Regions from separate parts of the Massilia aerilata genome, predicted to be linked through region 1. Evidence: predicted binding sites of a transcription regulator. Region 1 holds the regulator's gene; each other region holds the start of a gene.
The links. The regulator sigma-54, encoded in region 1, starts transcription at its own class of promoters, with help from an activator protein. The targets are predictions, from matches to a motif close to TGGCANGNAANCTGCTTT.
Positions count from the first base shown of each region.

Region 2: the regulator sigma-54 is predicted to act here: its motif matches at 3,951-3,968, upstream of ACFPO9_RS23185 (PEP-CTERM sorting domain-containing protein).
Region 3: the regulator sigma-54 is predicted to act here: its motif matches at 2,593-2,610, upstream of glnA (type I glutamate--ammonia ligase).

Region 1 covers NZ_JBHSMZ010000010.1:105,073-115,206, reverse strand. The annotation lists gene ACFPO9_RS15090 (PTS sugar transporter subunit IIA) at 1-42, shown strand, start outside; gene hprK (HPr(Ser) kinase/phosphatase) at 52-987, shown strand; gene rapZ (RNase adapter RapZ) at 1,022-1,885, shown strand; gene ACFPO9_RS15075 (GntP family permease) at 2,015-3,415, opposite strand; gene ACFPO9_RS15070 (APH(3') family aminoglycoside O-phosphotransferase) at 3,517-4,323, opposite strand; gene ACFPO9_RS15065 (enoyl-CoA hydratase/isomerase family protein) at 4,370-5,455, opposite strand; gene hpf (ribosome hibernation-promoting factor, HPF/YfiA family) at 5,561-5,929, opposite strand; gene ACFPO9_RS15055 (RNA polymerase factor sigma-54) at 5,988-7,478, opposite strand; gene lptB (LPS export ABC transporter ATP-binding protein) at 7,481-8,263, opposite strand; gene lptA (lipopolysaccharide transport periplasmic protein LptA) at 8,263-8,826, opposite strand; gene lptA (lipopolysaccharide transport periplasmic protein LptA) at 8,827-9,375, opposite strand; gene lptC (LPS export ABC transporter periplasmic protein LptC) at 9,404-10,012, opposite strand; gene ACFPO9_RS15030 (KdsC family phosphatase) at 10,026-10,134, opposite strand, start outside.
Region 2 covers NZ_JBHSMZ010000022.1:47,344-57,477, forward strand. The annotation lists gene ACFPO9_RS23175 (hybrid sensor histidine kinase/response regulator) at 1-1,993, shown strand, start outside; gene ACFPO9_RS23180 (succinylglutamate desuccinylase/aspartoacylase family protein) at 2,072-3,190, opposite strand; gene ACFPO9_RS23185 (PEP-CTERM sorting domain-containing protein) at 3,267-3,914, opposite strand; gene trmB (tRNA (guanosine(46)-N7)-methyltransferase TrmB) at 4,122-4,802, shown strand; gene ACFPO9_RS23195 (rhodanese-like domain-containing protein) at 4,803-5,141, opposite strand; gene ACFPO9_RS23200 (sensor histidine kinase) at 5,311-6,534, shown strand; gene ACFPO9_RS23205 (LytR/AlgR family response regulator transcription factor) at 6,531-7,289, shown strand; gene recQ (DNA helicase RecQ) at 7,361-9,181, opposite strand; gene ACFPO9_RS23215 (undecaprenyl-diphosphate phosphatase) at 9,192-10,025, opposite strand.
Region 3 covers NZ_JBHSMZ010000016.1:148,325-158,458, reverse strand. The annotation lists gene ACFPO9_RS20135 (transglycosylase domain-containing protein) at 1-517, shown strand, start outside; gene ACFPO9_RS20130 (TAXI family TRAP transporter solute-binding subunit) at 546-1,904, shown strand; gene ACFPO9_RS20125 (rhodanese-like domain-containing protein) at 1,924-2,382, opposite strand; gene glnA (type I glutamate--ammonia ligase) at 2,647-4,062, shown strand; gene ACFPO9_RS20115 (DUF4124 domain-containing protein) at 4,194-4,646, shown strand; gene glnL (nitrogen regulation protein NR(II)) at 4,648-5,718, shown strand; gene ntrC (nitrogen regulation protein NR(I)) at 5,778-7,295, shown strand; gene corA (magnesium/cobalt transporter CorA) at 7,460-8,425, shown strand; gene ACFPO9_RS20095 (TonB-dependent receptor) at 8,673-10,134, shown strand, end outside.

The DNA.
Region 1 (10,134 bases):
CGCATCATCAACTGGCAACCGAGCCTGCAGGCACTGGGGTAAAATCAAGCCATGCTCCAGACCCCGCTGACCATCCAGAGGCTGTACGACGACAATCGCGACAGCCTGCAACTCGGCTGGTTTGCAGGTTTCCCCGGCGGCGAGCGCCTGATCTCGGGCGACGCCGTCTCCGCCGCCGACCAGGTCGGCCACCTGAACCTGATCCACCCGGGCCGCATCCAGGTGTTCGGGCACCAGGAACTGAATTACTACCAGCGTCTCAAGACCGGCTCGCGCAGCCACATGATCGGCGAAATGATCGCGGGCGGCCCGCCGGCCCTGATCATCGCCCAGGGCCTGGACACCCCGCCGGACATCCTCGCCATCTGCGACGAGCAGAACATCCCGCTGTTCTCGACCCCGCTGCCGGCGGCCCAGGTCATCGACTTCCTGCGGGTCTATTTATCGAAGAAACTGGCGCAACGCGTCATCATGCACGGCGTGTTCATGGACGTGCTGGGCGTGGGCGTCCTGATCACCGGCGATTCCGGTCTCGGCAAGAGCGAGCTGGGCCTGGAACTGATCTCGCGTTCGCACGGCCTGGTGGCCGACGACGCGGTCGAATTCTCGCGCATCGCGCCGAACATGATCGAGGGCCGCTGCCCGCCGCTGCTGCAGAACCTGCTCGAAGTGCGCGGCCTCGGCCTGCTGGACATCAAGGCGATCTTCGGCGAGACCGCGGTGCGCCGCAAGATGCGGCTGAAGCTGATCGTCCACCTGGTCAAGCGCGGCGCGCTGGACGAGGAAGTCGAAAGATTACCCTTCCACTTCCCGACCGAAGACGTGCTCGGCCTGCCGATCCGCAAGGTCGTGATTCCTGTCGCGGCCGGTCGCAACATCGCGGTGCTGCTGGAAGCCGCGGTGCGCAATACCATCCTGCAGCTGCGCGGTATCGATACGCTGCAGGAATTCATGGAACGCCAGCGCCAGGCCATGAGCGGCGACTGAGGCAAGGCACTTGCCGATGCGGTATCATCACCGTATGCGCATCGTCCTCATCACCGGTATCTCGGGCTCCGGCAAATCGGTTGCCCTCAATGTCCTCGAAGACGCAGGCTACTACTGCGTCGACAACCTCCCTCCCGCCCTGCTGCCTTCGCTGGTCGAGACAATCAATGGCGCCGACAGCAAGTGCGTGGCCGTCGCGGTCGACGCCCGCAGCGCCGAATCGCTGGCGGAACTGCCGTCCACGGTCCGTACGCTGCGTGAGCATGGCCACGACGTCAAGGTGATGTACCTGACCGCCAGCACCCACTCGCTGGTGGCCCGCTTTTCGGAAACCCGCCGCAGCCACCCGCTGTCGCACGAGCTGCGTCCGGGCGAAAACCCGGCTTCGCGCCGTACGCTGATCGAATGCATTTCGGAGGAGCGCGAGCGCCTGGGCTCGATCGAGAAGCTGGGCCACGTGATCGACACTTCGGAAATGTCGTCCAACAAATTGCGCGCCTGGGTCAAGGAACTGGCCGAAGTCGAATACGCCAAGCTGACCCTGTACTTCGAATCCTTCGCCTTCAAGCGCGGCGTGCCACTGGACGCCGACTTCGTGTTCGACGTGCGCGCCGTGCCGAACCCCTATTACGACCTGACGCTGCGCCCGCTCACCGGCAAGGACGCACCCGTCATCGCCTTCCTCGACGCCCAGCCCCAGGCCACCGAGATGCTGGCCGACATCCGCGCCTTCGTCGCCAAGTGGCTGCCCTCCTTCAAGACCGACAACCGCAGCTACCTGACGGTGGCGGTCGGCTGCACCGGCGGCCAGCACCGCTCGGTGTACATGGCGGAGCGGCTGGGGGCGTATTTCGGCGATACCGAACGGGTGGTTGTGCGGCATCGCGAGCAGCATTGACATCGTCGTCTCCGCGAAGGCGGGGACCCAAGTTTACGGGGCGCAGAGGCAAACGTTCGCAGTAAGCACCGAACTTGGGTTCCCGCTTGCGCGGGAACGACGTGCTAACTACGCGATTGGCGAGCCGACTTAGACCAGCCCAGTCGCATAAAACACCCCAATCACAAAGAACACCGCCAAAGTCTTGATGATCGTGATCGCAAAGATCTCACGATAAGACTCGCGGTGCGTCAGCCCGGTCACCGCCAGCAAGGTGATCACGGCGCCATTGTGCGGCAAGGTATCCATGCCGCCGCTGGCCATCGCCACCACGCGGTGCAGCACCTCGAGAGGAATCTGCGCCGCCTGCGCGCCCTGGACGAACAGGTCGGACATGGCCGCCAGCGCGATGCTCATGCCGCCCGAAGCCGAGCCCGTAATGCCTGCCAGCGAGCTCACCGATACCGCCGCATTCACCAGCGGGTTCGGAATGCCCTTCAGCGCATTGCTGACGACGATGAAACCGGGCAGCGCCGCAACGACCCCGCCGAAGCCGTACTCGGACGCCGTGTTCATCGCCGCCAGCAGGGCGCCGCCGACGGCTTCCTTCGAGCCTGCGGCAAAGCGCTGGCTGACGCGGCGGAAGGCCGTCGCCAGCACCAGCAAAATACCAAGCAACAGCGCGGCTTCGACCGACCAGATCGCCAGCACGGTTTTCACGGTGGCGGTCACCGGGGTATGCACACCCGGCAGCACGTTGGCCGGCACGGTGTAGGCATCGGCGCCGTACCAGACCGGGATCATCTTGGTGAACGCGAAGTTGGCGACGCCGACCAGCACCAGCGGCAGCACGGCGACGACCGGATTCGGCAGCGCTTGCGTCTCGGCGGCCTCGATCGCCTCGGCGTGGGTACCGTAGCCTTCACCCTTGGCCATCGCCGCGCGGCGGCGCCATTCCAGATAGGACAGGCCGACCACGATGATGAACAGCGAGCCGATGGTGCCGAGCACGGGGGCGGCCCAGCCCGTGGTTTTGAAGAAGGTGGTGGGAATGATGTTCTGGATCTGCGGGGTGCCCGGCAGCGAGTCCATCGTGAACGAGAAGGCGCCCAGCGCGATCGCGCCCGGCATCAGCCGCTTCGGGATATTGCTCTGGCGATAGAGCTCAGCCGCGAAGGGATACACCGCGAACACCACCACGAACAGGGACACGCCGCCATAGGTCAGCAGCGCGCATACGGCGACGATCACGGCGTTCGCGCGCGAGCGGCCGATGTAGCGGATGGCGGCCTGCACGATGGATTTCGAGAAGCCGGACATCTCGATCACCTTGCCGAACACGGCGCCGAGCATGAAGACGGGGAAATAGAGTTTCACGAAGCCGACCATCTTTTCCATGAAGATCCCGAAAAAGACCGGCGCCACGGCGGACGGATCGGTGAACAGGACCGCGCCGAGGGCGGCGATCGGTGCGAACAGGATGACGCTGTAGCCGCGGTAGGCGGCCACCATCAGGAAGGCCAGCGCGGCCAGGACGATCAGAAACGACAAAACGGACTCCTCTGTTGTTGTGCTTTATACGGCAATAATTCATTGCCCGATGAAATCATCGCACAAAAACAGTGATGATGTTGCAACGCAGTATCTGTCGTTTAGAAGAACTCGTCGAGCAAGCGATAGAATTCCACGCGCGCCGGATCGGCCTGCATGCCGTAGTGCTTCAGAAAAGGCGCCACCCATTTCTTGCCCAGCGTATCCGCGATGTCGCGCATCGCCAGCGCCAGGTCCTGGTGGCGATCGGCCACGCCCAGGCGTCCGCAATCGATCCAGCCGGCGATGTCGCCGAACAGGTCCACCATCAGGTTCGCAAGACAAGCGTCGCCGTGCGTCACAACCAGGTCTTCCGTGGGCGGCTGCATGGCTTCCAGGCGTGCGAACAAGGTCTCCGGTGACAGCCCAGCGTGCTCCTCGTCGAAGTCTTCCTCGTCGACCAGCCCGGCTTGCATGCGTGCATGGGCGAGCGCGATGCGGGCGTTGGCGCGGTGGTCGAACGGACAGCCGGCGACATCGAGCGCATGCAGCTGGCGCAGCGCCTGCGCGATCAGGCGCACCGCCTCGGAAGCGGGAATGGCGCCGACTTCGCTACCGCATTCGAGGTCGCTGCCCGGCATCTCGTGCAGCAATAGCCAGCCACGGCCGTTCTCTTCGGCAAAATCGATGACCGGCACGCAGGGTATGCCGGCTGCGGCCAGCCAGCGCAGTCGCGCCGCCTCGCCCGCCAGTTCGGACAGGGGCGAGATGCGTTCCGTCTTGAGGAACAAGGACGGACCTAGACGTGGCTCGAGCCGGAACAGCTGCGCCCCGGAAGCGCCGCCGGACTGGAGTTCCCAGCGGCTGCCATGCAGGCGTTCCTGCCAGGATGCAGGCATCTTTTTCTTTACATCGGTCGGGCGTCCCATCGTCCAAGCTCCTCAGGAAGAAAACTGCCAATGCACGCCCGCGTGTTCAGTCCAGGTGCCGCAGCGGATGCGCCCAGTCCGGCCATACCGGCGCGAAGAAACGCGCCACCATCTCCGGGGTGACCTGGGCCAGCGAAGGCGGATTCCACACCGGTGCATTGTCCTTGTCGATCACCAGCGCGCGCACGCCTTCCAGCACTTCGCCATGTTCGAAGTTGCGGCGCACCAGCGAGCGCTCCATGCGCAGGCAATCGGCCACGTCCATCGAAGCGCCGCGCACCAGCATCTCGCGCGTCACGCACATCATCAGCGGCGAACGCTGGCGCATGGCGGCCAGGGCCTTCTGCGCGAAGGGCGCGTCGTCGCCTTCGAGCGAAGACATCACCGCTTCCACCGAAGCCGCGCCGAAGTGCCTGTCGATCGGCGCGCGCTGGGCGGACAGTTCGCTCGCGCCGGCCTGCTGCGCAAACGGCGCCGCAAAGGCGCGGATCGCCTCGGCCAGCTGTGCGCCCGGCGTGGACGCGATCAGCCCGTTCAAGGCCGCCAGTTCGGCAGCCGGCACGAACAGATCCGCCAGGCCGACGTAGAGCGCATCGGCGGCGCCGACGGTCAGCCCCGTCAGGCCCAGATACATGCCGAGCGCGCCCGGCGCATGCGACAGGAAGTGGCTGCCGCCGACGTCCGGGAACAGGCCGATGTTCACTTCGGGCATCGCCATCTTCGTGCGTTCGGTCACGATGCGCAGGCCGCTGTCCGGGCCGCCCTGGGCGATGCCCATGCCGCCGCCCATCACCACGCCATCCATCAGCGAGATGTAGGGCTTCGGATAAAAATGGATCAGGTGGTTCAGCGCGTATTCTTCGGTAAAGAAGTCTTCCAGCAAGGCACTGCCGCCAACAGGCGTCGCATGGCCGGCCTGGTGGAAAAAGCGGATGTCGCCGCCTGCGCACAGGGCTTTCTCGCTGGTGCTGGTGATGACGACCGCGGCGACGTTCGCGTCTTCGCGCCAGGCCAGCAGGGTCTCCGTCAGTGCGCGCACCATCTCCAGCGACAGCGAGTTCAGGGCCTTGGGGCGGTCCAGGGTGATGATGCCGGTGCCGTTGGCAAGCCGGGTCTGCACGTGTTCGCTCATGTTCTTTTATTTATGAAAGGGAAAGCAGTATTGTAGCGCGGCCAAAAAAACGAAAAGGGCGCCAGATGCGCCCTTCGTCTTGCCTATGCTGCGCCAGCGGAACGATCACGCTGCAGCGGCAGCTTCTCCTCCCTCAAGGTCTTCGTTGGCCATGCGTTTTAGTGCTGTGTGACTATGATCCTGCAGCATCTGCTTGTACTTCTGGACCTGGCGGTCGAGACGGTCCATCAGCATGTCGATCGCCGCGTAGAGGTCATGTGCGGCGCTGGCGACGTGAACGATCTTCCCAGCAACACGCAAGTTGATCTCGGCCTTCTGGCGTTTTTCTTTCTCGGTGAGATTGTCTATGCAGAGGATGACGTGGGAGTCGATCACTTGATCGAAATGGCGGGTGATGCGTTCGAGCTTGTTCTGTACGTATTCACGGATTGCTGGGGTTACATCGAGATGATGTCCGCTGATAGTGAGATTCATACACACTCCTTTGAAGATGCGCTGTCAGGTAACCAGTATCTGGGTGCCCTGCAGCTTATTACAAGGATTTGCGGAGGCTGACGGGCGGGATCTTCAGCGCCTCACGGTATTTCGCGACCGTGCGGCGTGCGATAACCATTCCCTGTTCCCCTAGCATCTCCGCGATCTTGCTGTCGGATAAAGGGTTCTTGGGGTCTTCTGCTCCTGTGAGTTGCACGATGAGAGCCCGGATCGCCGTCGAGGATGCTTCACCGCCTGCCTCGGTCGCGACGTGACTTCCGAAAAAGTACTTCAACTCAAACATGCCGTGCGGCGTCAGCATATATTTCTGAGTTGTGACGCGAGAAATTGTGCTCTCGTGTAGACCTAGTGTATCAGCTATCTCACGTAAAACAAGGGGCCGCATGGCAACTGCGCCGTGCGAGAAAAAGTTCCGCTGGCGCTCGACGATAGCTTGCGCCACGCGCAGGATCGTGTCGAAGCGCTGGCGCATGTTCTTGATGAGCCACTTGGCTTCCTGCAACTGTGCATTCAGCTGCGATTCCGATTTCCCCTGTTTCAGCAAGGCGGCGTAGATGCTGTTCACGCGCAGGCGCGGCATCACTTCCGGATTCAGCTGCACGCTCCAGCCGTCCTTCGCGCGGCGCACGATCACGTCCGGCACCACGAAGTCGGAGACGTCGGAGGCGAAGGCCGCACCCGGATGCGGATTGCACTGGCGGATCACGGCCTGGGCTTCGCGCAGGTCTTCGTCGTCGCAGTCGAGGGCCTTCTTCAGCTTGTTGAATTCGCGCTGCGCAAACCAGGTCAGGTAGCGTTCGACGATGACCAGCGCCATGCGCCGCGTCACCATCGCCACGCCGGGCATGCGCCGGATCTGCAGGGCCAGGCATTCGGCGGCGCTGCGCGCGCCCACGCCCGGCGGGTCCATGCTCTGCACCAGCGACAGCGCGGTGCGCAGTTCCTCGAATTCGATCTCGAGTTCGGCCGGCAGGCGCGCGTGGATGTCGTCCAGCGATTCGTCCAGGTAGCCGTTGTCGTCGAGCGAGTCGACCACGATCTCGACCAGCGCGCAGTCGCGCGGCGAGAGGCAGGTCAGGCGCACCTGTTCCATCAGGTGCTCGCGCAGCGAGATGGGGCTGGCTTCCAGCTGCGGGCGGCCGTCCTCTTCCTCGCCGCCGCTGCCGCTGCCGGAATGGCCCGACTCGCCCCACTCCATCTCGTGCTCGGCGCCGCCGGCTTCGCCGCTGTCGCCGCCTTCGGCTTCGCTGCCGCCGCTGCCGCCGTTCTCCTCGCCCTGGCCGGACGCGGGGGGCGCATCGGGCGTGGTGTTGGTCGAGGAACCGTTGTTGATGGCGCCGTCCGCCAGCAGGCGCACGGAGCGGTCGAGCGGATCGTCGAGGCGTTCGAGCAGCGGATTCTCACCCAGGACTTGTTCGATCTCCTGGTGGAGTTCGAGCGTGGACAGCTGCAGCAGGCGGATCGACTGCTGGAGTTGCGGCGTCAGCGCAAGGTGCTGTGAGGTCTTGAGTTGCAGCGTCTGTTTCATGACTACATCCTGAAGTGTTCACCCAGGTAGACACGGCGGACGGATTCATTCGCGATGATGTCGTCGGGCCGGCCCGAGGCCAGCACCGCGCCCTGGTTGATGATGTAGGCACGGTCGCAGATGCCGAGCGTCTCGCGCACGTTGTGGTCGGTGATCAGCACGCCGATGCCGCGCTCTTTCAGGAAACGCACGATACGTTGGATCTCGATCACGGCAATTGGATCCACGCCGGCGAAAGGTTCGTCCAGCAGCACGAAGCGCGGGTCGGTGGCCAGTGCGCGCGCGATCTCCACGCGGCGCCGCTCGCCGCCCGACAGCGACAGCGCCGGGTTCTCGCGCAGCTTCTCGATCTGCAATTCGGCCAGCAGCTCGTCCAGGCGTTCCTGGATGCGCGCCTTGCTCAGCGGCTTGCCGTTCTCGCGCTGCAGTTCCAGCACCGCGCGGATGTTCTCTTCCACCGTCAGCTTGCGGAACACCGAGGCTTCCTGCGGCAGGTAGGACAGGCCCAGCATGGCGCGGCGGTGGATCGGCAGGCTCGTGATGTCGGTGCCGTTGATGACGATGGCGCCGGCATCGGCCGGCACCAGGCCCACGATCATGTAGAACGAGGTGGTCTTGCCGGCGCCGTTCGGGCCCAGCAGTCCCACCACCTCGCCGCAGGCGACCTGCAGCGAAACGTCGCGCACCACCAGGCGCTTGCCGTAGCTTTTCTGCAGCCCCTTGGCGACCAGGGTGCTGCCGCCGCTTGCGACGGCGGTCGGGGTGGCGTCTGCGTGTACTTCCATCATTGCTTTCCTGCTTCCGGTGGCGCCGCCGGCGTAGGGCGGCGCGTGTAAAAAGTGACGCTGACGCGGTCCTTGCCGGGCTTGTCGGCGCCGCTCACGTCATTCATGTTCAACAGGACTTCCTTGCGGGCGTCGTAGGAAATGAACGGGCCGCTCATCTCCCTGGTCACGGTACGGCCGTCGAGCTGCCTGATCGTGGCATGCGAGATCAGCTTGACGATGTCGGTGCGCTCGTCGTATTCCATGCGCTCGCCGTAGCCTTCGTCCCACTCGTCGGCGCCGCCGTCGCGCTTCTGGCGGAACGACGCGGCCTTGCCGTTCGCCCCGAACAGGACCACGGAGCGGTAACCCTCCGGCGTTTCCCTGATCTCGGCGCGCTCCGCCTTCAGCAGCATGCTGCCGCGGGTGCCGATCACGTTGCCGGTCAGGATCACGGTCTGGGTGGCCTGGTCGATCGTCGCCTTGTTGCCTTCGACATTGAAGGGCTTGAGCGCATCCGCCCGCTCGGCCTGCGCGAGCGGCATCAGCAACAGCGCAAGGGCAGCGGCGAGTGCGCGCTTCATTTACTGCTTCCCTGCCGGCGCGGTGCGGCGCGGCGCGATGATGATGGTGCTGCGGCCGCCGCCCGCCTTGCTCTCGCCGCTGGCGTCGTTGAAGACGTTGGCCTGCTCGGTGCGGTTGTCGTAGGAGATGAAGGGACCGTTCACCTCGCTCGTCATGCGCTTGCCTTCCAGCTGCTTGACGACGGCATTGGCGAACAGCTTGACCACTTCGGTGCGCTCGTCGTATTCGATGCGCTGGGCCTGGCCTTCGGTCCACAGGTCGGGGCCGCCGTCGCGCTTCTGGCGGAAGCTGGCGGTCTTGCCCGGCGCGGCGGTCAGCGTCAGCAGCATGTAGCCCTCCGGCGTTTCCTTCAGCACGGCCTTGTCCGACTTGATCAGCAGGGTGCCGCGGGTCAGCACCACGTTACCGGTCAGGATGCGGGTCTGGGTGGCTTCGTCGATGTGGCCGTTGTCGAAGTCGATCTGGGCCTGCTTGAGCGAATCGGCGCGCTCGGCCGAAGCGGTCAAGGCGGCCAGCGACAGCATGGCGACGGCGATTATTTTTTTCATTGAATGCGGTCCTTTCAGGTTGTTCCTGTCAGCGTTGGCCACGCGGCGGGTAGACGATCCGGCCGCGCCCGCCCAGCGTCAGCTGCTGGGTGGCGTTATTCGCCACCATGCCGACCCCGGTCGCGGAGGCATGGCCCAGCGTCATCTGGATCGGCTTGTCGGTTTTCGAGATTTCCTCGTCCGGCAGCACGGTCAGGGCCTCGGTGCGGATACGCAGCGGATCCGAGGTCTTGCTGCCGGGGCGGGAGATGTCGACGTTGCCGCTCAGGTCGATCTGGTTCTGGTCCTGGTTGACGTGGGCCTTGTCGGCCGTCATGGTCATGCTCGGGTGGTCCGTGCTCATGCTCTGCACCACAGGCTTGTCGATGTCCGAGGTGTTGTCGTTCGGGCGGTGGGTCAGGCGCTCGCCCGAGATCACGTAGCGCGGCTGGCCGGTCTCCGACATCCGCACGAAGCTGAAGTTGTCGATGATGTAGTCCGGGTCGTTGCCCACGTTGACGTTCGGCCCCTGCGCCTCGCCGCGCATCACCTGTACCAGCCAGAAGCTGCCAAAGGCGAAGAACAGCGCAGTCATCATCAGCGCCAGCAGGCGCCAGCGGTGCCGGGTGCGCTTGTTGACGTAGGTGGTGGTCGCCATGGCTTGCGAGGGATTATCCAAAGTACGGCGCCAATGCCTGTTCGTAGGTGCCCTGGGCGCGCATCACCATGTCGCAGACTTCGCGCACGGCGCCGCGGCCGCCCGGGTTCTTCGTCACGTAG
Region 2 (10,134 bases), on a different contig from region 1:
CTCGCTCATGTTCCTGAGCGGAGGCGGCGAGGTCGGCGCGATGATGCGCAGCCAGGACTGGAGCGCGTCGCCGCTCGGGCATCCCCGCACCTGGCCGCAGGCGCTGCGCATCGTGGTCGGGCTGATGCTGAATTCGACGTTTCCGATGTTCGTCGCCTGGGGCAAGGAGCTGGGCTTCCTGTACAACGACCCCTACCGCGAAGTTCTCGGCGACAAGCACCCGCGCGCGCTGGGCCGGCGCTTTTACGACATCTGGTCCGAGATCTGGCACGACATCAGCCCGCTGATCGACCGCGCGCTGAAGGGCGAGGCCACCTATGCCGACCGCCTGCTGCTGGTGATGAACCGCCACGGCTACGACGAGCCGACCTGGTTCACCTTCTCGTACTCGCCGGTGCGCGACGAGCATGGCGCGATCCAGGGCATGCACTGCGCCTGCGTCGAGGTCACCGAGCAGGTGCTGGCCGAAAAATACCGCGACGAGGAGAACGAGCGCTTCCGCGCGCTGTTCGAGCAGGCCCCCGGCATCATGGCCGTGCTGCGCGGCCCCGACCACGTGTTCGAACTGACCAACCAGTCCTACCTGCAGCTGATCGGCCATCGCCAGATCGTCGGCAGGGCCGCGCGCGACGCGCTGCCGGAAGTGACCGGGCAGGGCTTCTTCGAATTGCTCGACCGCGTCTACACCACCGGCGAACCCTTCGTCGGCCATGCGCTGCCGCTGCGCGTGCAGCGCGAACCGGACGGGCCGCTGGTCGAGCGCTTCGTCGACTTCGTCTACCAGCCGATCCGCGATGCCAATGGCGCCGTCTCCGGCATCTTCGTCGAAGGCAGCGACGTCACCCAGCGCAAGCAGGTCGAGGACGAGCTGCGCGCCGCCAACCGCCAGAAGGACCAGTTCCTCGCCATGCTGGCCCACGAGCTGCGCAATCCGCTGGCGCCGATCATGACCGCGGCCCAGTTGCTGAAGGTCGGCAGCCTCGATGCGCGCAGCGTGGCCAACGCCAGCGAGATCATCGGGCGCCAGGCCGCCCACATGACCGACCTGGTGAACGACCTGCTGGACGTCTCGCGCGTCACCCGCGGCCTGGTCACGCTCGAGAAGGAAGAGCTGGACCTGAACGTGATCGTGTCCGCCGCGGTGGAGCAGGTGCGTCCGCTGGTCGACGCGCGGCGCCACTCGCTGACCCTGCAGCTGTCTGGCCGCAGCGCCCACGTGATCGGCGACCGCACCCGCCTGGTGCAGGTGATCTCGAATATCCTCAACAACGCCGCCAAGTACACCGCGCCGGGCGGGCGCATCGTGCTGTCGGTGACGGTGGACGAGAAGCGCGTGCATGTGGCGGTGCGCGACAACGGCGTCGGCATCGCGCCCGACATCCTGCCTTACATCTTCGACCTCTTCACCCAGGCCGAGCGCACTCCCGACCGCTCGCAGGGCGGCCTCGGGATCGGCCTGGCGCTGGTGAAAAGCCTGGTGGCCCTGCATGGCGGCACCGTGCACGCATCCAGCGACGGCATCGGCGAGGGCAGCGAATTCTGCATCTGCCTGCCGCGCCTGGCGACGCCCGGCGGCATCGACGACGAATCGCCGTCCGCCGGCATGCAGGCGCCGGGCGCATTGCGCGTGATGGTCGTGGACGACAACGTCGATGCGGCCCAGATGCTGGCCGCGCTGCTGGAAGTACAGGGCCATGTCGTCAGCGTGGAATACGATGCCAGGGGCGCGCTCGAACGTGCCCGGCGCGAGCACCATGAGGTGCTGCTGCTCGACATCGGCCTGCCCGACCTGGATGGCCATGAACTGGCGCGGCGCCTGCGCAGCCAGCCCGAAAGCGCGGATGCCACCCTGGTCGCACTGACCGGCTACGGGCAGAGCCAGGACCGCAAGGAGGCCGAGCAGGCGGGCTTCGACCACTACCTCGTCAAGCCGGCCGACATGGACCAGGTCAACGCGGTGCTGGCGGCGGCCGCCAAGGCGCACGGGCGTTAGCGCGCGTCTTCGGGCGCCGTCTTCAAACGGTAACCTGCGCTGCTGTGGCGGGCGCCGGCCCGGCACGACCTGCTGAAGCTAGTTGCCCAGCAGGCTCCCGGTACGCCAGGCCGTACCTCCGGCAATCTTACAGACATGCATCCCGCGCAGCAGGTGCCGGTGCGCCGTGCTGGCAAACAGGACACCGGACTGCGTGCAGCGCAGCGTGCTCACCTTGCCGCTGACCGGGTTGACGATGTCGGCGACGGCATCGCCGGCCTGCACCCGCTCGCCCAGCTTTTTCAAAAACACCAGCACGCCCGAATGCGGCGCCGCGATCGGCTCCACGCCCTCCAGCGGCGTCGGCTCGGCGAGCAGGGCCGGCAGCGGCGCCAGGGCGATGTCGAGCACGCCCTGGTGCGCCAGGTATTGCAGCAGGCCCTGCGCGTCCTTCTCGGCCAGGTCGTAGCGCACGTCCATCTCGCCGCGCAGCTCGACGGTCACGGCGACGCAGCCCATCGGGATCGGCGTGTCCGGCCCGAAGTGGTCGGCCAGCTCCCACCACAGGCGGCTGCAGGCTTCGTCGAAGGGTTCGCCGCCGGACTCGCGCGCCAGCAGGGTCGCGTGCGCGCCCAGCAGCGCGGCCAGCGGCTTGACCCGCTCGGCCAGCGGCGTGCCGCAATACAGGTGCAGCACGGCCTCGTTATCGCAGTGCAGGTCGAGCATGATGTCGGCGTCGATGGCCATGCCCAGCAGGGTCTTCTTGAGGTCCTGGGTCGGGCTCTCGGTGGTCCAGGCGGCGATCGAGCGGCGCGCATGCTCGCGCACCAGGGCCGCGTTGGCCTGCGCGTCCGGACCCAGCGCGTCCTTCAGCGATGCCTTCAGGTCGGCGGCGACGTGCTTGTAGAAGCGGTTGAAATTCAGGCCGGTGGACAGGTCGTAGCGGCCGAAGGGCGCCCCATGCACCACCTGCGACAGGCCGATCGGATTCGCGGCCGGCACCAGGATGATCTCGCCCTTGATCCGGCCCTCGGCTTCCAGGCGTTCCAGCTCGCGCCGCAGCACGTGGGCGACCAGCATGGCCGGCACCTCGTCGGCGTGCAGCGAGGCCTGGATGTAGACCTTCTTGCCGGCGCCCGGGATACCGAAGCGGTAGGAAGTCAGCTGGAAGGTAGCGACATTGTCTTCCATTGCGATGGGGTGGAACGTGGGCTGCATGCGGTTCTCTTTCATTCGGCGGCGAAGCGCCATTATGTCCGAGATCGGCGCAGGGCCACGTTCCGATGCGGATGCCTCAGGCCTTGCGGCGGCGGGCGGCGGCCAGGCCCAGCACGCCCATGCCCAGCAGGGCCAGCGAGGCCGGTTCCGGCACGTCCGCCGGCGTGTTGGGCGTGGCCGGATCGGTGATGGTGATGGCGCCCCACACCGGGCCACTGTAGGCGAGACGATCGCCGATGCTGCCGCTGACGGCCAGGAAGCCCCAGTCCTGGCCGGCCTGCAGGTCCAGGGTGACGGTCTGGTGCTCGGTCAGGCCATCGGTGTCGTCGGCCAGCAGGGTCCTGGTGGCGGTGCTGCCCTGCCAGATGTACAGGCTGGCCGCCGAGCCGTCCCACAGCGGATTGGTGACCAGGTCGAGGCCCAGGGTCAGCGAGCCGGCCGCGGCGGCGGTGGTCTTGAAGACATAGGTCTGGGTCGGGGTGCCCATCCAGGCGCCCGCGCCCCAGTAATCGTAGGACAGCGTGTTGCCGCTGACCGACACGTCGCTGACGTATTCGGCGACGTTCCAGCTGTGCGCCTGGTCCCAGACGCCGGTCCAGCTCTGTCCCAGCGGACCCCGGGCGGTAACCGGCACGTCGGTCCAGACCGGTTCTGCCAGGGCCGGCAGGGCAAAGGCGGTGAGGCAGGCGGCCAGCGCCAGGGTGCTTGCGTTGAAGTTTTTCATGATGGATCCTGTGACGATAGAAACGTTGTTTGCATATAAGCAATTTCTATGCCTCCTGGGAAAATCTCAGGAAAAACAAGCGCTTGCGTCTGCGAAGGAGTCGGCACTGTAAAGTCTGCCGACAGGCGCTGCTATAATGTCGCCCTTTCTCTTGTCACGCGACCGATCATGTCCTCCGATACGCCCACCAACAGCCAAGGCCGTCCGATGCTCTACGACCCGACCGAGCACCGCATCCGCAGCTTCGTCACCCGCGCGGGACGGCTGTCGACCGGGCAGGCGCGCGCGCTCGAGGAATTCGGGCCGAAGTTCATGATCGAGTACCGCAAGGAAGCCTTCGACTTCCACGCACCCTTCGGCCGCAGCGCGCCGCTGGTGCTGGAAATCGGCTTCGGCATGGGCGACACCACGGCCCACATCGCGAAGGCGATGCCGGACACGGATTTCGTCGGCGTCGAAGTGCACACCCCGGGCGTGGGCAGCCTGCTCAAGCAGATCGGCGAGCAGGGCATAGCGAACCTGCGCCTGATCCAGCACGATGCGGTCGAGGTGCTGAACAACATGATCGCCGACGGCTCGCTGGCCGGCGTGCACATCTTCTTCCCGGACCCCTGGCACAAGGCGCGCCACAACAAGCGCCGCCTGATCCAGCCGCCTTTCGTCAAGCTGCTGTGCGAGAAGCTGGCGCCGGGCGGCTACATCCACTGCGCCACCGACTGGGAAGACTACGCGGTGCAGATGCTGGAAGTGCTGGGCGCCGAGCCGATGCTGGCCAACACGGCCGAAACCTATGCGGAAAAGCCGTCCTACCGCCCGCTGACCAAGTTCGAGAACCGCGGCCTGAAGCTGGGCCACGGCGTGTGGGACCTGGTGTTCAAGAAGAAGTAGTCATTCGCCGCTGGCGGTCGGCAGGCTCGCGCCGAGCCAGCCTGCGATCCCTGCGGACATGACCCGGACGTTGCTGTAGCCCAGGCTTTTTGCCCGCCGCGCGGCGTTCGGCGCTTTCCGGCACAAGGGATTGGAGCAGTAGAAAACAAGCAGCCTTCCAGGCTCGGGAGGCAGCGCGCCGGCGTCGAAATCCGGCGGCAGATTGAGGGCGCCGGGCACCCTGGCCTTCAGCCACGACTGGCGTGCATTGACGTCGACGACGGTGGCCCCATCGCGATCCATCAGTTGCTGCAGCTCGCGCGGCGCGATGCCCTTCAATCCCATCAGCATGGCAAACATGGTGTGTCCTTTTCGGGTTGGCGGTGCGTCAATTATCTCTCCGCGAAGGCCGGAACGGATCGTCGTTCGTCCACCCGGAATCGTGCTTCATCCCCTTTCGCTGTCCGCAGACACATGATCTCCCTAGACTGTAATCGTTGCTATATATTAACGATTACAGGAGGGCAGCATGTGGCGCAGATTGTCGAATTGGTACCATGAACTCGAAGAGGAGCAACTGGCCGTGCTCGCGCAGCCGGAACGGGCGGCCCAGGCGCCCGCAGGCTGGCGGCGCCGCTTTGCGCACAAGCTGGCCGAGATGCCGGCGCTCCAGCGCAAGCAGTTGCGCGATTTTTCGCTGACCTACCGCGGCCGCCGCCTGCACTGCGCGCTTGCCGGACTGGCGCTGGCCTTCAGCCTGTGCGCCGTTCCGCTGCACTACGCGCTGGGAGCCGAGCGCTGGATGGTCAGCATCCTCGCCGCCAACATGTTCGGGTTTTCCATTGCGGCCGCCCTGATCAGCGCCTGGTTCGACTACCACCGCATCGTGCGGGAAAAATGGAAGATGCTGCTGACGGTGCTTGGCTTTGCCGTCTTCGGCGCCGTCCTCGGGATTGGAACGGCCATGTGGACCAGGCCCAAGCCCCTGGCGGACGTCATTGCCAAATTGCCTCACTCGTTTGCGCTGATCGTCGGCGCCGGGCTGGCCATGCTGGTGCCGCTGCTGGCGATCAGCATGCTGCGCAATCGCCAGGCCGAGGCCATCAACGCCGGACTGCAGCGCGAAGCCGAGCAGGCGCGCGTGGCGCGCGAACTGTCCGAATCCCAGTTGCGCCTGCTGCGCGCCCAGATCGAGCCGCACTTCCTGTTCAATACACTGGGCGCCGTGCAGCAGCTGGCCCAGCATGGCGCGCCGCGCGCCGCCGAATTGACCGGCAATCTGATCGACTTCCTGCGCTCCAGCATGCGCGACATGCGCAGCGAGCAGGTGTGCCTGAGCGCCGAATTCGGCCTGGTCGAGTCCTACCTGAAGGTGATGCAGGTGCGCCTGGGCGAGCGCCTGCGTTTCAGCCTGCAGCTGCCGCGCGCACTGGAACCGGTCCAGCTGCCGACCATGATCCTGCTGACCCTCGTCGAAAACGCGATCAAGCACGGCATCGAGCCGGCCCTGCGCGGCGGCGAGGTCACGCTGTCGGCCGAGGCGATCGGCGGCGCGGTGCGGATCCGCGTGCAGGATGGCGGCGTCGGCATGAGCACGCTCCCCGAGCCGGACGGCGGGGGCGGTACCGGTCTCGATAACGTACGCCACCGCCTGCGCCTGGCCTACGGCGACGCGGCCTGCCTCGAACTACGCGACGGCGAGCCCGGCCTGATCGCCGACCTGAGCATCCCCCTGAAAGACGCCTGCGCATGAACCCGAGCATCCTGGTGGCCGAAGACGAACCCCTGATGCGCGAGCGCCTGCTGGAGATGCTGGCGCAGGCCTGGCCGGAAGCGAAGGTCGTCATGGTGGCGGAAAACGGCAACGATGCCTGGGACGGCTTCCTCGAGCACGAGCCGGACGTGGCCTTCCTCGACATCCGCATGCCCGGCCTGTCGGGTCTCGAGGTGGCCGAGCGCATCGGCGCCATGGCCCACGTGGTGTTCGTCACCGCCTACGACCAGTATGCGGTGGATGCCTTCGACGCCGGCGCGGTCGATTATCTCCTGAAGCCGGTGCAGAAGGATCGCCTGGAGCGGGCAGTGACGCGGCTGCGTTCCAAGCTGGCGCAGCCGCCCGCGGACGGCGCCGCGTTTGAAGCGCTGCTGCGCCAGTTGAAAACCGCGCTGCCGGGCGTGCGCCAGGAACGCACCAAATGGATCAAGGCCAGCGTCGGCCGCCAGGTGCGCGTGATCGACGTCGACGAGGTGCTGTTCTTCCAGTCCGATACCCGCTACACCCGCATCGTGCTGCGCGATTACGAGGCGCTGGTGCGCACGCCGCTGAAGGATCTGTTGAGCACCCTGGATCCGGACCGCTTCTGGCAGATCCACCGCGCCACCGTGGTGAACGCGAACGCGATTGCCGCGGCGGAGCGGATCGACGCCGAGCGCATGCAGGTGCTGGTGAAGGGAAGCGAGGAGAAGCTGGCGGTGAGCCGGACCTTTGTTCACCTGTTCCGGGAATGATTTGCGTGGGCACGGGGTGCCCACCCTGCGTCCAACGGGTAGGGTGGGCTCCCCGAGCCCACGCGCTTTGCTCACACCATCTCGGTGATCATGGCCACGATCTCGTCGCCGTAGGAGCTCAGCTTCTTGGCCCCCACGCCGGACACCACGCGCAATTCGTCCAGCGAGGTCGGCTTGACCTTGGCGATCTCGCGCAGGGTGGCGTCGCCGAAGATGATGAAGGCGGCCACGCTGTGCGCCTTGGCGGTTTCCAGGCGCCACCAGCGCAGCTTCTCGAAGATCTTCTGCTCGGCCGGCGACAGGTCCATCTCGACATAGCCCTTGGTCGGGCCGGCCTGGCGCTTCTGCTTGACCGGCTTCTGGTACTGGCGCAGCTCCACCTTGCGCTCGCCCTTCAGCACCGCGCGCGCGCTTTCCGTCAGCTTGAGGGAGCTGAAGGCGTCGTGGTCGACCGTGATCAGGCCCAGCGCGATCACCTGGCGCACGATGGCGCGCCATTCGTGCTCGCTGCGGTCGGCGCCGACGCCGTACACGGTCAGTTTGTCGTGGTGCCACTGCGAGATGCGTTCGGTCTGCACGCCGCGCAGCACGTCGACCACGTGGCCGGCGGCGAAGCGCTGGTCGACGCGGTAAATGGCGGACAGCAGCTTCTGCACGGGCACCGTGGCGTCGAAAGAAACCGGCGGGATCAGGCAGGTATCGCAGTTGCCGCAGGGGCCGGAGCGTTCGCCGAAGTATTCCAGCAGGCGCATGCGGCGGCAGCTGAGCGTTTCGCACAGGCCCAGCATGGCGTCGAGTTTCGAGCCCAGCACGCGCTTGAAATTCTCGTCGGCTTCGGATTCGTCGATCATCCGGCGCTGCAGCACCACGTCCTGCAGGCCGTAGGCCATCCAGGCGTTCGAGGGCAGGCCGTCGCGGCCGGCGCGTCCGGTCTCCTGGTAATAGCCTTCCAGGGACTTCGGCAGGTCGAGGTGGCAGACGAAGCGCACGTCCGGCTTGTCGATGCCCATGCCGAAGGCGATGGTCGCCACCATCACGATGCCGTCTTCGCGCAGGAAGCGCGCCTGGTTATTCGAGCGCAGCGCGTAGTCCATGCCGGCGTGATAGGGCAGGGCGTGGATGCCGTTCTCGTTGAGGAATTCGGCGGTCTCCTCGACCTTTTTCCTCGACAGGCAGTAGACGATGCCGGCATCGCCGGGGTGTTCGGCGCTGATGAAGTCCAGCAGCTGCTTGCGGCCGTTGGTCTTCTCGACGATGGAGTAGCGGATGTTCGGCCGGTCGAACGAGGACACGAACTGGCGCGCCTCGTCGAGCTGCAGGCGCTGCGCGATCTCGGCGCGCGTGAGCTGGTCGGCGGTGGCGGTCAGCGCGATGCGCGGCACGTGCGGGAAGCGCTCGTGCAGGATCGACAGGCGGATGTACTCGGGACGGAAATCGTGGCCCCATTGCGAGACGCAGTGCGCCTCGTCGATCGCGAACAGCGCGATGTGCGAGTCCTCGAACAGGTCCAGGCAGCGCTGCGTCATCAGGCGCTCGGGCGCCACGTAGACCAGGTCGATCTCGCCGGTGCGCACCAGGCGCTCGATGCGCAGCGTCTCTTCGAAGGTTTGCGTGGAATTCAGGAAGGCCGCGCGCACGCCGACTTCGGCGAGGGCGTCGACCTGGTCCTGCATCAGCGCGATCAGCGGCGAAACGACCACGCCGACGCCGTCGCGCACCAGCGCCGGAATCTGGTAGCACAGGGACTTGCCGCCGCCGGTGGGCATGAGGACGAGCGCGTCGCCGCCGCCGGCCACGTGCTCGACGATCTCGGCCTGTTGCCCGCGGAAGGCGGGATAGCCGAAGACCGTCTGCAGGATGTGCAGGGCGCTTTGCTGGATGTCGCTCGTCATGGTCTTGCTTTTAGTCCGCCCAGATTACCCAACCGAAGTGTGCCGAAACCAGCACGACGATACCGAACACGATACGGTACCAGGCGAAGCCCGTGAAGTCGTGCGTGCTGATGAAGCGCAAGAGCCAACGGACGCAAAGGAAGGCGGAAATGAAGGCCGCCACGCCGCCGACCAGGAACAGCGGCAGGTCGCTCATGTGCAGGTCGTGGCGGGCCTTGACGACCGAATACACGGTGGCCGCCAGCAGGGTCGGGATCGCCAGGAAGAAGGAGAATTCGGTGGCCGCCTTGCGCGACAGGCCGAACAGCATGCCGCCGATGATGGTGGCGCCGGAACGGCTGGTGCCCGGGACCAGCGCGAAGCACTGGGCGCAGCCGACCTTGAAGGCGTCGAGCATGTTCATGTCGTCGACGGTCTCGACGCGGTGCGAGCCCGGCAGCACTTTATGGCGGCGTTCCGCCCACAGGATCACGAAGGCGCCGACGATGAAGGCCAGCGCCACCGGAACCGGGGCGAACAGGTGGGCCTTGATCGCCTTGCTGAACAGGAAGCCGAGCACGGCCGCCGGCAGGAAGGCGACGACCAGGTTGAGCACGAACTTCTGCTGGCGCGCATCCGAGGTCAAACCGCCCAGCACGGTGCCGATGCGCGCGCGGTATTCCCACATCACGGCCAGGATCGCGCCGGCCTGGATGGCGATCTCGAACACCTTGGCGACTTCGCCCGTGAAGTTGATCAGGCTGCCCGCCAGGATCAGGTGGCCGGTGGAGGAAATCGGCAGGAACTCGGTGAAGCCCTCGACGAGGCCCATGATGATCGCTTTCAGGGCGAGAATAATGTCCATGAAGTTTTATTAAGGATGTTATTGTGGTCGGAACGGGGAAGGGGCTGCGCGGTACGACGGAACGGCGGCAGGCCGCAAGCTTACCATGCCGGGGCCGCCTGCCGTCGAG
Region 3 (10,134 bases), on a different contig from region 1:
CCTGATGCCGATGATCGAGAAGCAGGACACCGTCATCGTGCCGGGCCTGCACGTGGTGACGCCGGCCGAGAAAGCCGCCGCCGCCGCGGCTGCCGCCGGCCCGGTCAACGACGACGTCGCCACCGTGAAGCCGGCGCCGGACGACGCCAGGGCGGAAGAGGTGGAGGCGCCGCCGGCCAAGGCCGAGGCCAAGCCGTCTCCGACCAAGCCGGCAGCCGCCAAGCCCGCGGCGGCGGCGGCAGCGGCAGCGCCGGCCCCGGCCCACGCCAAACCGGCAGGGGAAGAGGCGCCGCAGCACAAGCCGGCCGCCCTGAAATCCAGCGATACGCCGCATCCGAAACCCGCCGCCGACGCGGCCCGCGCCAAGCCGGCGGCCGAGGGCAGCCACCCGAAGGCGGTGGACGCACTCCGCGCGAAACCCGCGAAGCCGGCCAAGCCGCGCGCCGAGCCTTCGGGTGAGCCGAAGCCACAGCCGGCACGTCCGAAGCCGCCCGCGGTGGAGGAAGTGCTGCATTGAGCGGCACGCCTGAGTGCACGGGGGCCGCGTGAAGCGGCCCAAGCTCGGCAAGTTCAGCCTGGTGTCGCTGCGCGACCTGCTGGCCGCGTCGCTGCCCACCATCCTGCTGGTGCTGGCCGCCTGCGCGGTGGCCTACGTGGTGGTCGACCCGGCCCCGCCGCGCCACGTCATCCTCGCCACCGGCCAGGAAAACAGCGCCTACGAGGAATTCGGCCGCAAGTACGCGGCACTGCTGGCGCGTGACGGCATCAAGGTCGAGCTGCAGCGCTCCCTCGGCTCCGAAGACAACCTGCAGCGCCTCCTGGCCGGCAAGGCCGACATCGCCTTCGTGCAGAGCGGCTCGACCAGCGAAGCCCAGGCCGAACGCGGGAACCTGATGTCGCTGGGCAGCCTGTTCACCGAGCCGGTGTGGCTGTTCCTGCGCGAGGGCGACAAGCGCCATAAACTCGACGTGCGCGGCCTCACGCAACTGAAAGGCCTGCGCATCAACCTCGGCCCCGAGGGCACGGGCGTGCCGAAACTTTTCCGGCAGGTCTTGTCGGTCAATGGCGTCGAACCCGGCCAGCTGACGATTTCATCGCTGGAGAACACGCCGGCCACCGTCGAGCTGCTGGCCGGCCGTGTCGACGGCATCGTGTTCAGCTCCGCGCCCGAGGCGCCGCTGATCCAGATGCTGCTGCAGACCCCGGGGATCCGCCTGTTCAACTTTAGCCAGGCCGAAGCCTATACGCGGCGCCTGCCTTTCCTCACCCACGTCGTGCTGCCGCGCGGGATCGTCGACCTCGGGCGCGACATCCCGGCCCAGGATTTTCATTTGATCGCGCCGACGGCGACCCTGGTCGCGCGCGAAGGCCTGCATCCGGCCCTGGTCGACGAGTTCGTGAAGTCGGCCACCGAGATCCACGGCGGCGCCGGCTGGTTCTCGCAGCAGGGCCAGTTCCCGTCGCCGAAGTACACCGAGATCCCGGTCTCGCGCGAAGCCGCCAAGTACTACCGCGACGGCCCGCCTTTCCTGCAGCGCTACCTGTCGTTCTGGCTGGCGAACCTGTTCGACCGCCTGTGGGTCGTGGTGGTGGCGCTGGCGGCGCTGGTGATCCCGCTGTCGAAGATCGTGCCGCCGCTGTACGTGTGGCGCATCCGCTCGCGCGTCTACCGCTGGTACGGCCAGCTGCGCGCGGTCGAGCAGGTGCTGGAGAACGCCGATCCGGCCAACTGCGACGAGGTGCGCGCCGAGCTGCTGCGCCGTCTCGACGACATCGAGGGGCGCGTCAACCACATCTCGATTCCGCTGTCCTATGCCGACTCGCTGTACGGCTTGCGCAGCCATATCAACTTCGTGCGCCAGCGCGTGCGCGCCAGCCAGAAAAGCGAACCCAAGGCAGGGTGATCAGCGCGCAAGCAGGCGCTCAGGCTCCCGTCCAGGGCAGGCCGGCCTTGCACCAGCCGCCCACGGTCTTGCGGTGGCCTTCGGCGTCGCGGTCGCCTTCGAAGCCTTCCAGGATGTCGAAGGCATCCGTGTAGCCGAGTTCGGTAGCCACGCGCGCGGCATGGCGCGAGCGCACGCCGGAGCGGCACAGGAACAGCACCACATCTTCCTTGTCCGCGGTCTGCTGCAGCTGGGTCGCGAAGTCCGGGTTCGGCGCGCCGCCCGGGTAGAGGGTCCACTGCACCGCGCCGTGCTGGGCTTCGGGAACGGCCGGGCGGCCGATCCAGTCGCGCTCCGCATTCGTGCGCACGTCGACCAGTTTTACCCGCGGGTCGGACTGAAGCAGGGCGTAGGCTTCCTGCGGCGTGACGGCGCCGGCATAGGGCTGGCCGGGCGCGCGTTCCCTGGCGGCGGCCAGGATCTCGTCGGTTGTGCTCATGGTTTCTCCAGATGGAATGCTCGTGCTCGCACAAATGGTGCAAGCTGCTTCAAGTTGGTGCATACTCCCGCACTTGCACCAAGCTGGTGCGCATGGCTGAGCTTAAGACTACCCTGCATCAAACTTGTGCGCTGCACCTCGTGGCCGATTTTAAGGCGCGGAACGCGAGCGCTCCAAGGACAGATTGCTTATTTGCTCATGGACAAGAGCTGGCACGCTTACTGCTTATAAGACGATGCGACTTTTTTTATCAGGAGAATACGAATGGCAAGGACCGCCGCAGAGGTAATGCAGCTGCTGAAGGAAAACGAAGTCAAGTTCGTCGATTTGCGTTTCGCCGATACCCGCGGCAAAGAGCAGCACGTGACCGTTCCCGTCTCGCACTTTGACGAAGACAAGTTCGAATCCGGCCACGCTTTCGACGGTTCGTCGATCGCCGGCTGGAAAGGCATCGAAGCCTCGGACATGCTGCTGATCCCGGACCCGAACACCGCGAACATCGACCCGTTCATGGAAGAGACCACCATGTTCATGCAGTGCGACGTGATCGAACCGTCGGACGGCAAGGGCTATGACCGCGACCCGCGCTCGATCGCCAAGCGCGCCGAAGCCTATCTTAAATCGTCGGGCATCGGCGACACCGCCTTCTTCGGCCCGGAGCCGGAATTCTTCATCTTCGACTCGGTCCACTGGAAGATCGACATGTCCGGCTCGATGGTCAAGATCAGCTCGGAAGAAGCGTCCTGGTCGACCGACAAGGAATTCGAAGGCGGCAACAGCGGCCACCGTCCGACTGTCAAGGGCGGCTATTTCCCGGTCCCGCCGGTCGACAGCTTCCAGGACATGCGTTCGGAAATGTGCCTGATCCTCGAAGCCCTGGGCATCCCGGTCGAAGTGCACCACCATGAAGTGGCCGGCGCCGGCCAGAACGAAATCGGCACCAAGTTCTCGACCCTGGTCGAGCGCGCCGACTGGACCCAGAACATGAAGTACGTGATCTGGAACGTGGCCCACAGCTACGGCAAGACCGCGACCTTCATGCCGAAGCCGATGAACGGCGACAACGGCTCGGGCATGCACGTGCACCAGTCGATCTGGAAGGACGGCAAGAACCTGTTCGCCGGCGACGGCTATGCAGGCCTGTCGGAAACCGCCCTGTACTACATCGGCGGCATCATCAAGCACGCCAAGGCCCTGAACGCGATCACCAACCCGGGCACCAACTCCTACAAGCGCCTGGTGCCGGGCTACGAAGCCCCGGTCAAGCTGGCCTACTCGGCCAAGAACCGTTCGGCATCGATCCGCATCCCGCACGTGGCGAACCCGAAAGGCCGCCGCATCGAGACCCGCTTCCCGGATCCGCTGGCCAACGTCTACCTGTGCTTCGCCGCGCTGCTGATGGCCGGCCTGGACGGCATCCAGAACAAGATCCACCCGGGCGAAGCCGCGACCAAGGACCTGTACCACCTGCCGCCGGAAGAAGACAAGCTGATTCCGACCGTGTGCGCATCGCTGGAAGAAGCGCTGGAAGCCCTGAACAAGGACCGCGACTTCCTGACCCGCGGCGGCGTGTTCAGCGACAGCATGATCGACGCCTACATCGAGCTGAAGATGGGTGAAGTGCAGCGCCTGCGCATGACCCCGCACCCGGCCGAATTCGACATGTACTATTCGTCGTAAGTGTAGCCGTGCGGCAACAAAACGCGGGGAAAGCCAGCCGGCTGCCCCGCGTTTTTCTTTTTTCGAATTCGGATGGGGTATATTCCTTGGATTCCCCAACCAGGCACATCGTGCCGACCAAGCTGATGCGAATGACAAGCACCGCTTTGCACCTGGCCGCCATGTTCGTGGCTGTCGCGCTGGCCGCGCCGGCCGCCGCCCAAGCCGTCTACCGCTGCGTGGACAAGGAAGGCCGCGTGCTTTACACCGATACGAATGCGGGCAACTGCAAGCTGATCGATGCGGGACATTCCGGCGCCATCTCGGCGCCGCCTGCCTCCAGCCGCCGGCCTGCCGTCGGCATGCGCCAGGGCGGGTCCCGTCCGGCCGCCAGCCCGGTGGCCAGCCCCGCCGGTTTCCCGCGCGTGGACGGCGCCGCCCAGCGCGCCCGCGACGACGACCGCCGCGCCATCCTCGACGAGGAACTGCGCGCCGAAGAGAAGAAGCTGGCCGACCTGCGGCGCGACGCCGGCAGCCGCGAGGACATCGGCCGCGCCGAGAAGAACGTCGAAGCGCTCAAGCGCGAGATCGCGAACGTCCGCTGACATGATCCAGACCGAGAGCCTGCCCCGCGAGCGTTTCGCCGGCCTGGACCTGCTGGCCGCCAGCGTGCTGGTGGCCGATGCGGCCGGCCTGGTGCGCTATGCGAATCCGGCCGCCGAGCACCTGCTCGAGGTGTCGGTCAAATCGCTGTCGCGCCAGAAGCTGGCCGGCCTGTTCGCCAACGGCGAGGAGCTGGGCGCCCTGTGCGCGCAGGCGCTGGCGCACCGCTATGCCGACCTGCGCCAGGACCTGACCCTGCAGCGCCCGGGCCGCGAGCCGCTGCACGTGCACGTCATGGTCAGCGCGGCCGGCGAGGACGAGGTGGTGGTCGAGCTGCGCGAGAACGTGCAGCAGTTGAAGCTGGATCGCGAGGAGCGCATCCTCGACCAGAGCCAGGCCAACAAGGAGCTGGTCCGCAACCTGGCGCACGAAATCAAGAACCCGCTGGGCGGCATCCGCGGCGCGGCGCAGCTGCTGGAACTCGAGCTGCCGGATGCGTCCCTGCGCGAGTACACCCAGGTGATCATCAAGGAGGCCGACCGCCTGCAGACCCTGGTCGACCGCCTGCTGGCGCCGCACCGCCGCCCGCACATCGTCGGCGACGTCAACATCCACGAAGTCTGCGAGCGCGTGCGCAGCCTGGTGCTGGCCGAATTCCCGTCCGGCTTGCGCATCAGACGCGACTACGATGCCTCGATCCCCGAGTTCCGCGGCGACAAGGAGCAGCTGATCCAGGCCGTGCTGAACATCGTCCACAACGCCGCCCAGGCCCTGCGCGAACGCATCGCCGCGGGCGAAGCCGAGATCGTGCTGCGCACCCGGGTGGCGCGCCAGGTCACCCTGGCCAAGGTGCGTTACGGGCTGGCATTAGACTTGCATATCATCGACAATGGACCGGGCATCGCCCCCGAAATCCGCGACCGCATCTTCTATCCGCTCGTCTCCGGACGGGAGGGCGGCAGCGGACTCGGGCTGACGCTGGCGCAGACCTTCGTGCAGCAGCACCTGGGGCTGATCGAGTGCGAAAGCCGGCCTGGACTGACGGATTTCCGCATCCTGATCCCGCTGCCATAAGCGCCGGGATGGTGCGGCCGCGGTCCAAACATTGAACCATCGCGGGAAGCACTGAACTAATGAAACCAATCTGGATTGTCGACGACGATGCATCGATCCGCTGGGTGTTGGAAAAAGCCCTGGCGCGCGAGAACCTGGCAACCCGGAGCTTCGCCAGCGGACGCGAGGCGCTGGCCGCCTTCGAGAACGACAGCCCGCAGGTGCTGGTCTCGGACATCCGCATGCCGGGCGAGTCCGGCCTCGACCTGCTGGCGGCCGTCAAGGAAAAGCATCCCGGCTTGCCGGTCATCGTCATCACCGCCTTCTCCGACCTCGATTCGGCGGTCGCCTCCTTCCAGGGCGGCGCCTTCGAATACCTGGCCAAGCCCTTCGACATCGACAAGGCGGTGGCGCTGATCCGGCGCGCGCTGGAAGAGAGCCTGCGCGAAGCCAGCGTCGAGACCGTGCCCCTCGAAGCGCCGGAGATCCTGGGCCAGGCGCCGGCCATGCAGGAAGTCTTCCGCGCCATCGGCCGCCTGTCGCAATCGAATGTGACGGTCCTGATCACGGGCGAAAGCGGCACCGGCAAGGAACTGGTGGCGCGCGCCCTGCACAAGCACAGCCCGCGCGCCGCCCAGCCTTTCATCGCGCTGAACACGGCGGCGATCCCGAAGGACCTGCTGGAATCCGAACTGTTCGGCCACGAGCGCGGCGCCTTCACCGGCGCCCAGGCGATGCGGCGCGGCCGCTTCGAGCAGGCCGAGAACGGCACCCTGTTCCTGGATGAAATCGGGGACATGCCATTCGATTTACAAACCCGGCTGTTGCGCGTGCTGTCCGACGGCCATTTCTACCGCGTGGGCGGGCACCAGCCCGTGAAGGCGAATGTGCGCGTGATCGCCGCCACCCACCAGAACCTGGAGCAGCGCGTGCGCGACGGCCTGTTCCGCGAAGATTTGTATCACCGCCTGAACGTGATCCGGCTGCGCCTGCCTTCCTTGCGCGAACGGCGCGAAGACATCCCCCTGCTGGTGCGCCACTTCCTGGTGCAGAGCGCACGCCAATTGGGCGTCGAGCCCAAGCGGCTGAGCGAGGAAGCGCAGCGCTGCCTGGCCGCCCTCGACCTGCCGGGCAACGTGCGCCAGCTGGAAAACCTGTGCAACTGGATCACGGTGATGGCGCCGGGCCAGACCGTCGAGGTCAAGGACCTGCCGCGCGACCTGACCCATGCCCAGCCAGCGTTCGCGTTTGCCGCCCCGCCCGTCACGGCGCCGGTGGTGGCGATGCCGGCGCCGTCCGCCGGACCGCTGCAGGGCGGCGCGGATGGCGCCGGCCTGCCTTCGATGGCGAGCGCCGTGCCGGCCGGCGCCGACGGCTGGATCGGCCTGCTCGAACTGCAGGCCGCGCGCATGCTGTCGGACGGCCAGGTCGAGGTGATGGACGTGCTGGGCAAGCAGTTCGAAACGGCCCTGATCCGCACGGCGCTCAAGCATACGCACGGGCGCAAGAACGATGCGGCGATCAGGCTCGGCATTGGACGGAATACGATTACGCGGAAGATTGCGGAGTTGGGGATCGACGGCGCGAAGGACGAATAAGCACTTCCGTCGTTCCCGCCGCACTCCCGTCGTTCCCGCGCAGGCGGGAACCCAAGTTTACTCGAGCCAACGAGACGCATACAGAACTTGGATCCCCGCCTTCGCGGGGACGACGTGCGGGCGCCGCAGGCCGTAACGAGGCCGACATGGTGTAGACTTTCTCCATGCTAATCAACTGCGTCGCCTACCAGGAAGGTAAAAAACTCTCCGACATCCCCGTCGAGGACATCAGCGACTATCTCGAACGCCCCGGCTGCTTCGTCTGGGTCGCGCTGCGCGATGCTACCGATGCCGAGATGCGCCAGATGCAGGAGGAATTCAAGCTGCACGAACTGGCGGTCGAGGATGCCGCGCGTGGCCACCAGCGGCCGAAGATCGAGGAATACGGCGACTGCCTGTTCACCGTCGTGCACACCGTCGATCTCGAAGGCGATGCGCTGGCCACCGGCGAACTCGCGATCTTCGCCGGTCCCAATTACGTGCTGTCGGTGCGGCGCGATGCCGCCAAGGGTTTCCTGGGCGTGCGCGCCCGCGCCGAGCGCGAGCCGCATTTGCTCAGCATGGGTTCGTCCTTCGTGATGTACGCGCTGATGGACGCCGTGGTCGACCGCTATTTCCCGATCGTCGACAAGCTCGAGTCCGAGCTGGAAACCATCGAGGACCGCATCTTCACCCACGGCGCCCAGCGCCAGAACGTCGAGCGCCTGTACCAGCTCAAGCGCAAGGGCCTGGAGCTGCGCCATGCGGTGATTCCGCTGATGGACGCCGTCGGGCGCCTGCTCGGCGGCCGCGCCCCCAGCATGGCGGCCGGGGTGCAGGACTACTTCCGCGACGTGCACGACCACCTGATCCGCATCGGCGGCCGCCTCGATACCATCCGCGACACGATCGCCACCGCGATCCAGGTGAACCTGGCCATGGTCTCGATCGACGAAAGCGAAGTGAACAAGCAGCTGGCCGCCTGGGCCGCGATCTTTGCCGTGTTCACCGCCTTCGCCGGGGTCTGGGGCATGAACTTCAAGTACATGCCGGAGCTGGACTGGAAGTGGGGCTATCCGATGGCGATCGGCGCCATGTTTGCAGTGTGTTTCTATTTGTATCGGAAGTTCCGCAAGGCCGGTTGGCTGTAACCCCACAGCGCTTCATAGACAAAGGACGCGATTGGCGTCCTTTTTTTATTGCATTGCAGCAAATGGATCGAGCCGAATCTTGTTCAGCAACTTATGATTTGTTACGAAATGTTATGTTGTAGAAACACGAATTACGGTTTGTACATATTGACCAATCCTCAATCCAGCAGACATTATTCTGTCCGCCGACTTGGGCGACACCGATCTTCCCAAGCCAGCGACAACTCATCATCGTTTGGGAAAATTCATGTTCAAAGAAAAAACCTTGTCGCGCGCCGTGCGCGTCATGTTCGCCGGCGCCATCGGCGTCGGCCTGATGGGCCAGGCCCTGGCGCAGGAATCGGAAAAGCCGATGGCCCGCGTCGAAGTGACCGGCTCCTCGATCAAGCGCGCCGACGTCGAAGGCGCGCTGCCGGTGCAGATGGTCAGCGCCGCCGACATCAAGCGCACCGGCGCCACCAATACCGCCGAACTGCTGACCACCCTGACCTCGAACGCCATGGCCGGCGCAGCCAACCAGGCCGAAGGCGCGGGGCAGTCGACCTATGGCCTGTCCAGCGCCAGCCTGCGCGGTCTCGGCTCGAGCAAGACCCTGGTGCTGGTCAACGGCCGCCGCCTGGGCAACTACGCCACCGACGGCACCGCCGTCGACGTCAACTCGATCCCGCTGGCCTCGATCGATCACGTGGAAGTGCTGAAGGACGGCGCCTCCGGCGTGTACGGCTCCGATGCGATCGGCGGCGTCATCAACTTCATCACCCGCCAGAACTACTCGGGCGTGGAACTGAACGGCTACACCAGCGTCAGCCGCGGCGGCGGCGGCCAGACCAACAAGGCCAGCGTGCTGGCCGGCTGGGGCGATTTCGATGCGGACCGCTACAACATCACGCTGTCGGCCGACGTCAGCAAGGACAAGGCCATCTTCGGCCGCCAGCGCGACTATGCGCGCAATGCCTGGAACAACAACGGTCTGCGCGACGCCAGCGCGACCCCGAGCGGCAACTACAGCACCTTCGACCCGGTCACCACGCCGAACGCCATGGGCGTGACTCCGAACGCGCTGAACTCGATCGGCACCGGCATCGGCAACGGCCTGTCGCAAGCCAACTGCGCCGCCAACGGCAGCGCCTGGGACGCCAACCTCGGCGCCTGCCGCTTCGACAGCTCGCCTTACGTCAACCTGGTGCCGGAAGCCAAGCGCACCAACGTCGGCGGCAGCTTCCGCTTCAAGCTGAACGACAGCACCGAGCTGTTCATGGAAGGATTCGTCTCGCGCAACGAGACCACGCAGCGCGCGCAATCCTCGCCGTACAGCGCCTCCTTCCTGTCGACCGACCCGGCCTTCGCCACCCAGAACCTGTACCCGGCCATCGTCGTTTCGCCGCTCAGCCCCTACTACCCGGCAGGCCTGGCCGCCGCCAACGGCGTGGCCGGCCAGCCGCTGACCGTCAGCTACCGCGCCTTCGACGGCGGCGACCGCATCGCCAGGGACACCGCGATCGCATCGCACCTGGCGCTGGGCTTCCGCGGCACCGTCAAGGGCTATGACTACGACGTCGCCTACACCCACAACTCGAGCGACGTCACCGAGCGCGCGATCCAGGGTTACCAGAACCAGACCGCGCTGGTCAAACTGCTGAGCAACAACCCCGACTTCAACCCGCTGGTCCAGTACCAGTCGCCGGAACTGGCAAAGCAGATCTACGGCA